One region of the Pseudoalteromonas sp. SG43-8 genome, then DNA from elsewhere that is predicted to be linked to it. Evidence: predicted binding sites of a transcription regulator. Region 1 holds the regulator's gene; each other region holds the start of a gene.

What was found. Region 1 encodes sigma-54, which starts transcription at its own class of promoters, with help from an activator protein. Its sites were predicted from a motif close to GTTGGCACGNNNNTNGNNT; they were not measured.
Region 2: a site for sigma-54 is predicted at 1,439-1,457, ahead of H5122_RS16635 (diacylglycerol kinase family protein). Genes of this name have one in related genera too.
Region 3: a site for sigma-54 is predicted at 1,910-1,928, ahead of H5122_RS12765 (DUF2726 domain-containing protein). Genes of this name have one in related genera too.

The regions. Positions count from the first base shown of each region.
Region 1 covers NZ_JACJEX010000002.1:207,189-211,609, reverse strand. The annotation lists gene kdsC (3-deoxy-manno-octulosonate-8-phosphatase KdsC) at 1-342, shown strand, start outside; gene lptC (LPS export ABC transporter periplasmic protein LptC) at 339-893, shown strand; gene lptA (lipopolysaccharide transport periplasmic protein LptA) at 883-1,428, shown strand; gene lptB (LPS export ABC transporter ATP-binding protein) at 1,425-2,150, shown strand; gene H5122_RS06145 (RNA polymerase factor sigma-54) at 2,220-3,719, shown strand; gene hpf (ribosome hibernation promoting factor) at 3,746-4,033, shown strand; gene ptsN (PTS IIA-like nitrogen regulatory protein PtsN) at 4,038-4,421, shown strand, end outside.
Region 2 covers NZ_JACJEX010000012.1:21,556-25,976, reverse strand. The annotation lists gene H5122_RS16640 (DMT family transporter) at 1-262, shown strand, start outside; gene H5122_RS16635 (diacylglycerol kinase family protein) at 300-1,169, opposite strand; gene H5122_RS16630 (hypothetical protein) at 1,495-1,635, shown strand; tRNA gene H5122_RS16625 (tRNA-Ser) at 1,853-1,943, shown strand; tRNA gene H5122_RS16620 (tRNA-Ser) at 1,994-2,086, shown strand; gene H5122_RS16615 (RNA-binding protein) at 2,762-3,250, shown strand; gene H5122_RS16610 (aminotransferase class V-fold PLP-dependent enzyme) at 3,234-4,358, opposite strand; gene H5122_RS16605 (monodechloroaminopyrrolnitrin synthase PrnB family protein) at 4,360-4,421, opposite strand, start outside.
Region 3 covers NZ_JACJEX010000006.1:82,811-87,231, reverse strand. The annotation lists gene H5122_RS12775 (regulatory signaling modulator protein AmpE) at 1-443, opposite strand, end outside; gene mtnN (5'-methylthioadenosine/S-adenosylhomocysteine nucleosidase) at 444-1,151, opposite strand; gene H5122_RS12765 (DUF2726 domain-containing protein) at 1,274-1,870, opposite strand; gene folE2 (GTP cyclohydrolase FolE2) at 1,986-2,906, opposite strand; gene arcB (aerobic respiration two-component sensor histidine kinase ArcB) at 3,138-4,421, shown strand, end outside.

The DNA of each region.
Region 1 (4,421 bases):
ACTGGTCGTCATTCACAGATAGTACTACAACGTATGAGCAGCTTAACCGTACAGCATATTTATCAAGGCCAAGAAAATAAGCTCATTGCCTATCAAGAATTAAAAGATAAACTCAACCTTAGCGATGAACAAATTGCTTATATTGGTGATGACGGTCCTGACATGCCTGTTATGGAGTTAGTAGGCTTTGCCGTTGCAGTAAATGATGCCCACCCACTTATTAAGCGTTTGTCACATTATGTAACGCAAATGCCTGGCGGTTTTGGTGCTGTGAGAGAACTCACCGATTTGCTCATGCTTGAAAATGGTAAAGCATTGACTACACAAGGCACTAGTTCATGAATGCAGCGCGCATAATATTAAGCGTTTTATTCATTAGCTGTATGGTTTGGCTTTGGTACCCTTATTTTACACAAACAAATATTGTGCCTCAGGCTGAGCCTGAAGTTGTTGCTAAGCCTGATTACATAGCTATTGAGCTCAAACAGACAGCCTATGATGAGCAAGGTAAAATTAGCCACAAAGTCACTGCGGCTAAAATGGAGCTATACCAGCAATTAGGTTTCACGTTTTTCGAAAAACCCATTTTCACTTTATATAACGAACAACAAACGTGGCAAATAAATGCAGACGAAGCAACATTATACGAAGATAAACAATTAATTTTAGAAGGTAATGTGGTTGCCAAAAACTTAACCGATAACGCCATGATAGACAAAATCAATGCTGATAATATTCAGGTTGATATAAAGTTATTAACAATGCGTTCGGAGCAACCCGTCATTATCACTGGACCCAATTTAAAAATCACCGGTAAAGGCCTAGAAGCCGACTTAAAAACCGAAGTGATAAAACTAATTAACCATACGCGAACCATATATTATGACCAATAAAATATTAAAATCACTTATAATTCCTACACTTATACTAGCGTTTAATAGTAGTGCTGCAGAACAAAACACGCAACCTGCTGCCAATCAAATTTCAATAAGTGCCGACAAGCAAGAAGGTCAATTAAAAGCTAATGTCGGGATTTTTGAGAAAAACGTTGAGATTATTCACGGTAATCGCCGCATTACAGCCGATCGCCTAGAAGTACACAAACGTGATGAACTTGGTGATAATAAACAATTATTAATTGCCACAGGTAGCCCTGCGCACTTTGAAGAAAAGCAATCAGACGGCACGACTATGAGCGCCAGTGCTGATGAAGTACGTTATGATGTATCTAAGCGTTTTTTAACGCTTGTTGGTAATGCACAAGTATCGCAAGCCGGACAAAAAATAAATGCTAAAAGCATTACCTACGACATAGAGCAGCAGCTCATCAGTGCCGAAAAAGATGAAAACTCAACTGACCGCGTTCACACGATTTTAGTACCGATCGAAACTAAAAAAAGTAAAAAAGGCGATAAAGGTCAACCATGAGCACATTAAAAGCAGAACTATTGGCAAAAAGCTATAAAGGTCGTGAAGTTGTAAAAAACGTCGGCCTTGAAGTACAAGCTGGCAGTATAGTTGGCTTACTTGGCCCTAACGGTGCTGGTAAAACAACGACTTTTTATATGATTGTAGGGCTTGTTCCTAGCGACAAAGGTAAAATATCTATTGATGATAACGATATTACTCTTTTACCTATGCATAGTCGTGCTAGATTAGGCATAGGCTACTTACCGCAAGAGTCATCAATTTTTAGAAAGCTGACTGTTTATCAAAACTTAATGGCCATTTTAGAAACGCGCAAAGAACTAAATAAACAAGCCAGAGAAGACACGCTCAATAACTTATTAGATGAATTTAGCATACAACACATTCGTGATAGCCAAGGTATGGCATTATCGGGTGGAGAACGTCGTCGTGTAGAAATAGCACGAGCGCTGGCAGCAGATCCTAAATTTATATTACTGGATGAACCGTTTGCCGGTGTTGACCCTATTTCGGTATTAGATATAAAGAAAATAATAGAACATCTTAAAAATCGTGGGATTGGAGTATTAATTACCGACCATAACGTAAGAGAGACCCTTGATGTTTGCGAAAAAGCCTACATTGTTTCTCATGGGGAGCTGATTGCATCAGGTACTCCAGAACACGTATTAAATGATAAAACAGTACGCGATGTTTATTTAGGCGAGCAATTTAGGCTGTAACATTTACGCCATGTCTTTAAGCATCTGCTAGTATTAATTATAACAACATAAAAGGATTGTTAGAGATACATGAGGCAATCACTACAGCTGCGCATGGGCCAGCAACTTACAATGACTCCACAGCTGCAACAAGCTATTCGTTTGTTGCAACTCAGTACATTGGATCTCCAGCAAGAAATACAAGAAGCTCTCGACAGTAATCCACTATTAGAGGTTGAAGAGGCAGACTATTCTGAAGACGCTGCTGGTAAAAACGAGCAAAAAGCTGATACCGATGACATAACTGTTAGCGCATCTGCTGATGATGCTCCGAGCGAATATGAACAAGATACTGGTGAAGCACTTGCAAAAGACACGCTAAGTGACGACATGGCTATGGATGTTAGTTGGGATGAGTACATGAGTGCCGCTCCTGCAGCCTCATCAGGTCCAATGCCTGAAGACGAATCAATATACCAAGGCGCCTCTACTGAAACGCTCCATGAGTATTTAATGTGGCAATTACAACTAACGCCATTTAGCCCTACCGATGAAGCCATCGCTATTGCGATTGTAGAGGCCGTCGATGATTCAGGTATTTTAACATTAAGCTGCGAAGAGATTTTAGAAAGCTTTAATCAAGAAAACGAAGATGATAACGAAGTCGAACTTGATGAAATTGAAGCGGTATTAAAACGCATCCAACTGTTTGATCCTGTGGGTATTGCTGCACGTAGTTTACAAGAGTGTTTGTGTATTCAGCTTAATCAATTTGATAAAGAAACACCTTACATTAATGAAACGAAAATGATTTTAACCGAGCATATTGATCTATTAGCAGCTCGCGACTATCGTACATTAATGAAAAAAACTAAGCTTAAAGAAGAAGAGCTTAAAGAAGTGATGACACTAATACATACTCTCAACCCAAAACCTGCAGATACTATTGTAAGGGAAGAATCTGAGTATGTTATTCCTGATGTGTCAGTTAAAAAAATTAAAGGCCGCTGGGTTGTCGAATTAAACCCAGATAGCATGCCTAAAATTCGTGTTAATAGCCAATACGCGGCAATGTCTCGCACTGTAAAATCAAGTGGCGACAGCCAGTTTATTCGCTCACATTTACAAGAAGCTAAATGGTTTATTAAAAGCTTAGAAAGTAGAAACGACACGCTATTAAAAGTTACTAATTGTATTGTTAAGCAACAACAAGGCTTTTTTGAACATGGCCCTGAAGCCATGAAACCAATGGTTTTAAATGATGTCGCTGAAATGGTAGAAATGCACGAATCGACAATTTCGCGCGTGACTACTCAAAAGTACATGCATACACCCCGTGGTATATTTGAGCTTAAATATTTTTTCTCAAGCCATGTAAGTACTGAAAACGGTGGTGAATGTTCATCTACAGCAATACGTGCGCTTATCCGAAAATTAATCGCAGCAGAAAACTCAGCAAAACCATTGAGTGATAGCAAAATAGCGGATATATTGGCTGAGCAAGGAATTAAAGTAGCGAGACGTACAATCGCAAAATACCGCGAATCTCTTGCTATTCCACCGTCAAATCAGCGTAAAAGCCTGATTTAAGACGCTAAACTAAGAGGGTAATGCTTATGCAACTAAACTTAACTGGTCGTCACGTAGAATTAACCGATTCACTAAGAGACTATATTAATACTAAATTTGCGAAGCTTGAAAGACACTCTGATCATATTAATAATGTTCATGTCATTCTCGATGTAGAAAAGTTAAATCAAAAAGCAGAAGCCACAATACACGTAAGCGGTGCTGAGCTATTTGCCTCTACAGAACATCAAGATATGTATGCCGCTATTGACTCGTTGATCGACAAGCTCGATCGCCAAGTAATCAAACACAAAGAGAAGCTTGCTCGACACTAATATGATGAAATTAAGTTCACTTATATGCCAGGACTGCAGCAAAGCTGCGGTCCTTTTTAATAGCAAAAAAAGAATTTTAGAGTTCATTAGCGAACTTGCTCACGACAAACTTCCGTATTTACCGCAACAAGATATTCTTAATGCTTTAATGAGCAGAGAGAAATTAGGTAGTACAGGTATAGGGCGTGGCATTGCTATTCCTCATGGAAGAATGAGCGGTGCAGAAGAGCCTTTGGCTTTAGTGCTCGTTAGCGAAACTCCAATAAACTTTGATGCAATCGATAATCGCCCTGTTGATATTTTTGTCGCACTCATCGTACCAGATGGCGATAACCAGCAGCACTTAAAGACTCTAGCAACCATTGCTGATAAACTAAACAACAAAGAT
Region 2 (4,421 bases), on a different contig from region 1:
TGGCACAGTAATCGCTTTTGGTTGTTACTTTGCACTACTAAAAAATATAGGCCCTGAAAAAGCCAGCTACGTTATTGTTTTATTCCCATTAGTGGCAGTAACACTGAGTAGCTTTTTTGAAGGGTTTGAATGGCACGCAAATACCTTTGCAGGGTTTAGCTTAGTGCTATTAGGTAACGCCATTGTGCTTACCCCAACAAAACGAATTAACGCCTTTTTAGCTAATAGAGCAATAGCTAAAAGTGGCTCCGTCCCCAGTTAGACGCGTTATTAACGCAACTAACGCAAAAGCGCCTACTTTACTGTAGGCGCTTTTTTATTGGCATATGAAAAAGTAAGGCTTGTCCATGCACACTAACAACTGCAGGAGTTTTACCTACAAGTTCACCATCTGCTTCAATCAATAGCCCTTCAGTTTTTATGGAAGCTGTATTTAAGCGACTATAGGTAAGGTTTTTTATATACTCATGGCGCTTAAAAAATAACTTAATAAAGCTTATTACATTATAAAAAAGCCCACCCGATCGCATTTGATAACACTCAAGCTGGCCATCAATTAAATCCGCTTTTGGCGCTATTTTTAGCCCACCACCAAAGTACTTATGATTAGCAAATACAGTAATTAAATTTTGATACTGCCGAGCATCGTTATTAAACGTACCTTGTAACTGCTGAGCTTGATAATAAAATAGCTCTTTGATACTCGTCCAACTGTAATCAAAAGATGAAAAATTAGCTTTATCGTTAATAGTTTTAATCACATGAGCATCAAATCCTACCCCTGCAATATTAATAAAATAGCGGCTATTAATTTTTCCTATATCAATTGCTGTCGGTGTATTAAATAATGCCTTTCGCCAATCATCTTCTTTGCAATTAAACCCTCTGGAGAAATCGTTACCTGTACCGCAAGGTAATAATGCTAACGAACAACTGCTCCCTATTAGCGCATTAACCGCCAAGTTCAATGTACCATCACCACCTAGTGCAACTACTTTGGTAAAGTTACTCAGCAACAACCTTATTTGAGCGCAGTCATCGTCAAAGCTTCCCGTTGTAGTAAATATACAATAAGAAAAGCTGCGTTTTTTACAGATATTTTTAAGCCATGCCAATGATTTTTGGCTCTGTTTTTTGATACTTGGTTTAATAATTATTAGTAGTGACAAGCTTTTGTTTCCAGCAATGTATTTTAGAGTGAGATAATAAACGTTTAATTAAATTTTTTTAATCTGAATAAATAATCAAAAAACATTGTATAAAATGCATAAAAACAAATTAAAAAATCAAAAACCCCAGCAGCAAAGGGGTTAAAACCAACCACCATGTAAATAGCTATGCAAAAACAGTAATATAACTTACTGAATTGCACATTAATAAAATCAATTCAGATTAGTTTAACTAATCCCTCAGGCTCAATTTTTATCGTTGTATTTTTAATCAAACAACGTGCAAAATGCACGCGATTTCAACAGATACAACCGGAGCAAAATAATGAAACCAATTAATACATTAAATCAAACAGCAGCAGCGCAAGTAGCCGTTAAACCAACTAATCGTAAAGCAAGAATGTTAGCTAAACTTAACACGATTGGTAAAAGACTAGCACTTAGCGGTGCAGCTCAATATAAATAATCACCCAACCATGATTATTTTTCGGTGCAGCGAACACTCAACCACTAAATGAAGTCACTTATTTAGCTCCCATTGTTTGCTGCAACCTATTTATTTTATTAAAATTGCCTTAATTTCCCCTTATTTACAAAAAAAACCTCATTTACGTATATTTTTTAGGCAAACAGTCATTTTGCTATTTACACAGCGGTATCACCTAAGTATTATTCTGCGTCACGGAGAGATGGCAGAGTGGTCGAATGCACCGGTCTTGAAAACCGGCATGGGTTTATAGCCCATCTAGGGTTCAAATCCCTATCTCTCCACCATATTTTGATTGGTGGCTTTTTTACTCCATCAATACAACCGGTTATGCGTTGGAGAGGTGTCCGAGTGGCCGAAGGAGCTCCCCTGCTAAGGGAGTATAGAGTTTGTAGCTCTATCGAGGGTTCGAATCCCTCCCTCTCCACCATACTTAATTTAAACCACTTAATTGTGGTTTTTTTGTGCCTAAAATTTAACATCGATACTAAATTGGGAGGGTGAGAACCTTCGACAGGGTTCGACAAAATGTCTGGAACATTTTAGGCCGCTGCAAGCGTCGCGCAGCGATTGATTACATGGATGTAAGCAAGTCTATCCCTTCCTCTGGACCATACTTAATTTAAACCACTTAATTGTGGTTTTTTGTGCCCAAAATTTAACACCGATACTAAATTGGGAGGGTGAGAACCCTCGACAGGGTTCGACAAAATGTCTGGAACATTTTAGGCCGCTGCAAGCGTCGCGTAGGGATTGATTACATGGATGTAAGCAAGTCTATCCCTCCCTCTGGACCATACTTAATTTAAACCACTTAATTGTGGTTTTTTTGTGCCCAAAATTTAACACCGATACTAAATTGGGAGGGTGAGAACCTTCGACAGGATTCGACAAAATGTCTGGAACATTTTAGGCCGCTGCAAGCGTCGCGTAGCGATTGATTACATGGATGTAAGCAAGTCTATCCCTCCCTCTGGACCATACTTAATTTAAACCGCTTGATTGTGGTTTTTTTGTGCCCAAAATTTATAAAAACTAAACAAATTGTGCCTAGTAATAACTTAGGGCATTATTAACACAACTTTAGCCACTTATAGGTTTAACTATGATCCGGTTCATATTGCTATCATTTTGCGCGGCAGCACCATTTTTTACCTTGGCACAAAGTACAACAGTGTATAAGTGTGTAATTAAGGGCGTTCCTACTTTTAGCCAAACGCCTTGCGCTAAAGATGCACAAGTTATTACTCTAAAAGATATAAATGTAATTGAAGCATATAAAAGCTCTACGCCCGGTAAAGGTATTACCGATACCTCTGTTGATGACTACTTAGAGGTTCAGCAAATAGAGCGTGAAATAAAGCGCCTTGAGCTATCTATTGAACAAAGCCAAAAAGAATACGCAGCTAAAAAACAACAAATAGATTATATGACCCAAGATAAGGCCAATCGTTTAGGTGCTTCGTCTATTGCTGATGCTATCGCAACTAAAACAAATTCATTAAAACAAGCCTACGACGCATCAATTAGTCAAACGCAGCAAAAAATAGAGTCATTAAAGCAAAGAAAGCAGCAGCTTAGCCAAAACCCTTAAGCGCTCGTTTTACTATAGAAATAAATTGCGCAACGTCTTCTTGAGTATTATAAATATGTGGCGATACTCGTATTCCAAATTTGCGAGCATCTACACTAACTTTCGCTTTATTAAGCTCTGTAAGTACATGGTCTTGTTGCTTGTTAAAAAACAAAATAGCAGTCCCGCTGCATTTATCACCAATCATAGGTGATGCAACATATTCGCTTAGTTGCTTATGAATAAGCGTAAGCATCGCTAAGTTATGCACCCTTACCTTGTGAGCTGTTAGCTCTGCAAAGTAGGCAATACTATTTGCGGCAATAATATAAGGCGCTACAGAAGGTGTTCCACCCCAAAACTTAAGCGCACTGGCGTTATATTCAAAATGGTTAATATCGAACTCAAATGGATTTTGATGCGAAAACCAACCCACATCTTTAGGCTCACAATACTCTATTTGATTTTTGTTAACCCATAAATAAGCTGCACCTGGGCCACCACATAACCATTTAACGCTCGAGCCAATCATAAAGTCCGCATCGAGCACGCTTAAATCAAGCGGTATAACACCCGCTGACTGAGCAACATCAACTATTGATAAACTATTGGTTAATTTACTTATAGCTACAATATCGTACACAGGCGCCTGTACACCTGTATTTGAATACACATGGCTTATAAAAACTAAATCGATATCACAAGTTATATAACGCTGCCAAACACTAATATCTGTTAGGTTTTCGTGCTCAGGTATAAATATGATTTGCGCGCACTTTGGCAACGCTTTTTGCATTGCAAAACCCATACTCGGAAAATCACTTTGCGCCATAAGCACTTTACAATTTTTTTGCTGTAGCCGTGGATGCGACATAAGCAATTTTGTTAAGCCACTTGATAAATTAACCTGAGGACAAAACTGCGAACTAGGCGCATTAAATAACTTACCAAGCGCGGTAGTAAATTGCTCAACTGCGGGCAGCCATTGTTGCCAAGGTTCTTTATTTGAGCTCTCCCACGGTAAAAAGTAGTGCTGTGCTAAATATTGCTGCGTATTTTTAAGAGGACGCCCTACCGAGTGGTTTAGTAAATAACAGCCATCAGCCATACAAAAATCATTTTTAAGCATGCTATTTAACCCATTCTTTAAGTGTATTTAGATCGTCAAAACGTGTTTTTATATCGTCGCGTT
Region 3 (4,421 bases), on a different contig from region 1:
ATTAATGCTTTGATAATACCAGCTGATGAAAGTCTATTAACTTCACGGGCAAGCAGTGGCTTTAGTAATTCGCGCGCTGTGGATTTTTGATTTTGTTTAGTTAGCTTTGCAATGCGAAGTGCTTTTTTATCAATGCTCTTACTTTCTAAGCATAAGTATAAAATAAGGCCAGCGAGTAATTCAGGATAAAAAGCAAACTCGAGTAGCAACACTACAATAATGAGAATGACACTTAAAATAAGTGAGCTTGCGAGTATAGCTGCCAAATATTGATAGCTTTTAGGTTCTTTGCTTTTGTATATACGTTTGCCAATAGCACTAAAAACAGCATTTAACGCCGTATTAGGATGATACCAGCTAATAAGGGGAATAAAGCGCTCAGCAAGGAGCGCTAGTATAAAGGCAATAAAGTCCAAGTGATTTTGAACAATATTGCTAAGCATTTACAAAGATACTGCTGTTAGTTTTTCTAAAAGTGCAACAACCATTTTAGATGAGTTGATTGATGCCGTTTCTAGGTATTCTTCAAATGATTGTGGTGACTCTTTACCAGCAATATCAGACATTGAGCGAATTACAACAAATGGTGTGTTTAGCGTAAAACACGTTTGTGCAATAGAAGCACCTTCCATTTCAACAGCAAGCATTGTAGGAAAATCACTACGTGCTTTATCAATGCGTATAGGGTCACACATAAATGTGTCACCAGTACAAATTAAGCCAACGAGTGTTTTAACATCACTGATTTGTTCGATTGTTTGCTGTGCTGCTTCAACTAATTTAGGGTGTGCTGCAAAGCCTGCCGGCATTTGTGGTACTTGGCCAATTTCGTAGCCAAAAGCAGTTACGTCTACATCGTGGTGACGTACTTCTGACGAAATTACTACATCGCCAACACTTAGCGATGGATCGAATCCACCGGCTGAGCCTGTGTTAATTATGCAATCAGGTTTGAAGTTATCGATCAGTAAGGTAGTTGCAATAGTTGATGCAACTTTACCAATACCAGATTGAACAAGTGTCACCGTGTTACCAGCCAACTCGCCAGTATAAAAAGTGAAACCTGCTTTAGTTAAAATTTGTGGGTTTTGCATAGCTTCACGTAAAATTTTAACTTCTGGCTCCATTGCGCCAATAATACCAACATTCATAAAGTTTAATTCCTGAGTTTGAATCACTTGATTATACGTGAAGTTAACAATAAAAAACAAAAAAGCGAGCTTGTTTATGAGCTCGCTTTAAATACTTTTTAGGAGAGTATTTAATTCGTTTTTTAAATTTCAGCTAACGCGGTGGTTTGCGCTTTAGCCTGAGAAGGTGAAAGTACCGCTGGCTTATGTGAGCGATTACGAACAGGGCGCTGAGTTTGTGTTGCTGCAGGCTTACCAAGTTTAAACATAATTGCATCGCGTACTTCAGAAGGGCGGTAGCCCGATTTAACTTTCATACGAATATGTGGAATGCCCGCAGACTCTAGTGCACCGTTTACAAACCAGTCGCGTTGAGCTTTGTGGCCATCTTTGTTGGCATTGTTAACTAGGTCAACAGCAGCAATGATTGTTAGTTTTTCTTTGTCGATTAAAACAAAGTCGAGTTGCTTATTTTTAGCTTTAGCTAAAGCAGCACGTTTAGACTTTACTGAAAGGCCTTGCTTACAGTCAATAACGTCGATTAACTTAACACGACTAACAATTTTATATTGATCGCCAACAGCACGCTCTAGAAGATTTAAAAAAGCGCCTTCAACCTGCGTAAAAACAGTTTGCTTGCGAGTAAAAGGATACGGGTTTCCGCCATCGTCATTAAATTTTGACGCAACAACAGAGGCCCCGACAACTAATACTAGGATTAATAATAAAGCGAATTCCATACGGTAACTCCATAACAACAAATTGACACTGCTCAAACAAAGCAATTTACGTGCCTAAAAAGTATGGGTTATAAAATAATTACCGGCTGGTTTACAAGCAATAGCTACACAGCGATTAAGCTTTGTAGCCTCCTTTAACACCTTTCACTGCAATAGCTACAGCATCGTGTGCATGCAGTGATTCATAGTGGTTTATTTGCAGCCAATAATCACTGTAATGGTTTGCCTCTAGCAATGCTTTAATTTTACGCGCTGCATCTTCACAAAACATAAGGTTTTGACCATTCAAACGGGCAAATTCTTGCTCATCTTCACGTTTTACTGCTGCTTGTACTGGTGTTTTAAGCTCAGCTTCAAGAGTGTTAATTAGCGTAACTACGTCAAATTCTTGAACGTTGCTATCAAGCTTTACTTTTACGTTGGCAATAGAGCGCTGCGAGTGGGGAGTCGCTACAATACCTTGTGTAGTGCCTAGCCATTCGTGCACATCTTTTTGGCTCAACGTTTCTTGGTTAAACTTTTCGTTAAACGCGTTTTGTATAAGCTGGCGCGCAAGTGCAGCAGAGCATGGGCACGTTGAAGAATAAGTAACATCTACGGTTAGCTCGTAGCTAATAAAGTTATTTTCAATCGTACTGGTCAGTACAACTGGGTAGCTTTTCCAGCCCGCTTTACCACTTAATAGTGACTTACGGCGTAGCGGTAATTCAAATTTAAATTCAATTTGTGCTTTATCGCTCAGCCCTTCGTGGCTAGTTATAAAGGTATCGAGTGCTTGCGCTATTGTTTGCGGATTGACTTGCTGCTCAGTTGAAAGCAGATCAAGTGCCAAAAATAGACGTGACATATGAATGCCTTTGGCATCTTCTTTATGTAAATTTACAAATGCACGAGCTTTGGCGTTTACTGTAACTGGAGATAAGTCTCGGGATTCAAAAATAAATGGCAGTTCTATTTCGCCCATGCCAACCCAGTCTAATTTACCTGTTTGTAAAGCGGGTGCAGTGTCTGCTATATCTGGCATATTGGTTTGCATGTGCGCTACTCGTATTTTGGGGATAATAAAGCGGGGCATTTTACACTAAATAATTTATTGCTGAAATGATGAGTTTAATAGATGAGCTAAATCAAACATGAAAAATTCTGTTTTTATCGCACAACGTGAGTAGTGGTAGGAGAAAAATGCTAAAATCTGGGAAAATGGTATGTTTATACATACGCATTGCCTTCTTTATATTAAGTACACAGCTAAGAGATAAAATTACGTATGACCGATTATTCTTTGAGCCCTTGGGCTCGGGTACTTTCCAGCTCAATAACGCGATTTGGTGAATTTAAAACCGCTGCTATTTGTTACACTTTATTTTTAACTGTATCTCTTATTTTATCGAGCATGTTTTATTATGTGGCGATAGGCGAATTACACCTGGTTGATATTTTAGCCGTGGTATTTTTTACGGCTGTAGTTTCTCCTTTAATTATAAGTGTGTTGCTTAATTCAATTCGACAACTAGATGCCTCATATGCTTATTTAGATAGCGCCACCAAGCAAGAAAAGCTTTTAAATCAAACCTTAAAAGATAACATTAATCGTCTAAATATCGAAATTGATGAGCGTAAAATGGCATTTCATGCCAAGCACCGCGCTATTGAAGAACTACGACGAGAAATTGCTGAGCGTAAAAAAACACAACAAGAACTTGCTCAACAAAGCATGCTGCAGCGCTCAATAGTAGATTCATCTCCTGATTTGTTTTATTACCGCGATAATAATGGCGTGTTTGCTGGTTGTAATAAAATGTTTGAAGAAGTAATGGGCAAATCAAGTAGCGAACTAATTGGCAAAACGGTTGAGCAAATATTTCCTAGTCACTTTTTATCTGAAGTTTTGAAAACCGATAAAGAAGTAGAGCAAAGCCATAAAGCGCTGACTATTGATGTGGGTTATGAGGTGAATGGTGAAATGCGTTGGTTCGAGCTGCGTAAATTGCCTTTTATAAATGATGACGGTGACTACATTGGTTTACTGGGCTTTGGTCGTGATATCACAAGTCGTAAGGAGGCCGCTCAAGCGCTCGAAACGGCCTATAAAGACAAAGGTAAGTTTATTGCTACATTAAGCCATGAACTTCGAACACCGCTTAATGGTATTGTTGGTTTAACACGAATGCTGCTTGATACTGACTTAAACAAACAGCAGCGTAGTTGGGGTAATACTATATTTTCGAGTGCTGAAACGCTCGGTAATATTTTTAACGATATTATTGATTTAGACAAAATAGATAGAGATCAGCTCGATATAGTGACCAACTCTATTAACGTGTCAGACTTTATAAATGACGTTGTTAACTTTGCGGGCTTAATCGCGGAGCAAAAAGAGCTAGAGTTTGATATTAAGCGCAATGGGATGCTGGATATTTACGCACAGCTCGACCCAACTCGCTTACGCCAAGTTGTTTGGAACTTAATTAATAACGCCGTTAAGTTTACACAGCAAGGAAAGGTAACTCTTGAATGTAGCCGAGAGAATAGAGTTGAAGGCCCGTGGTTA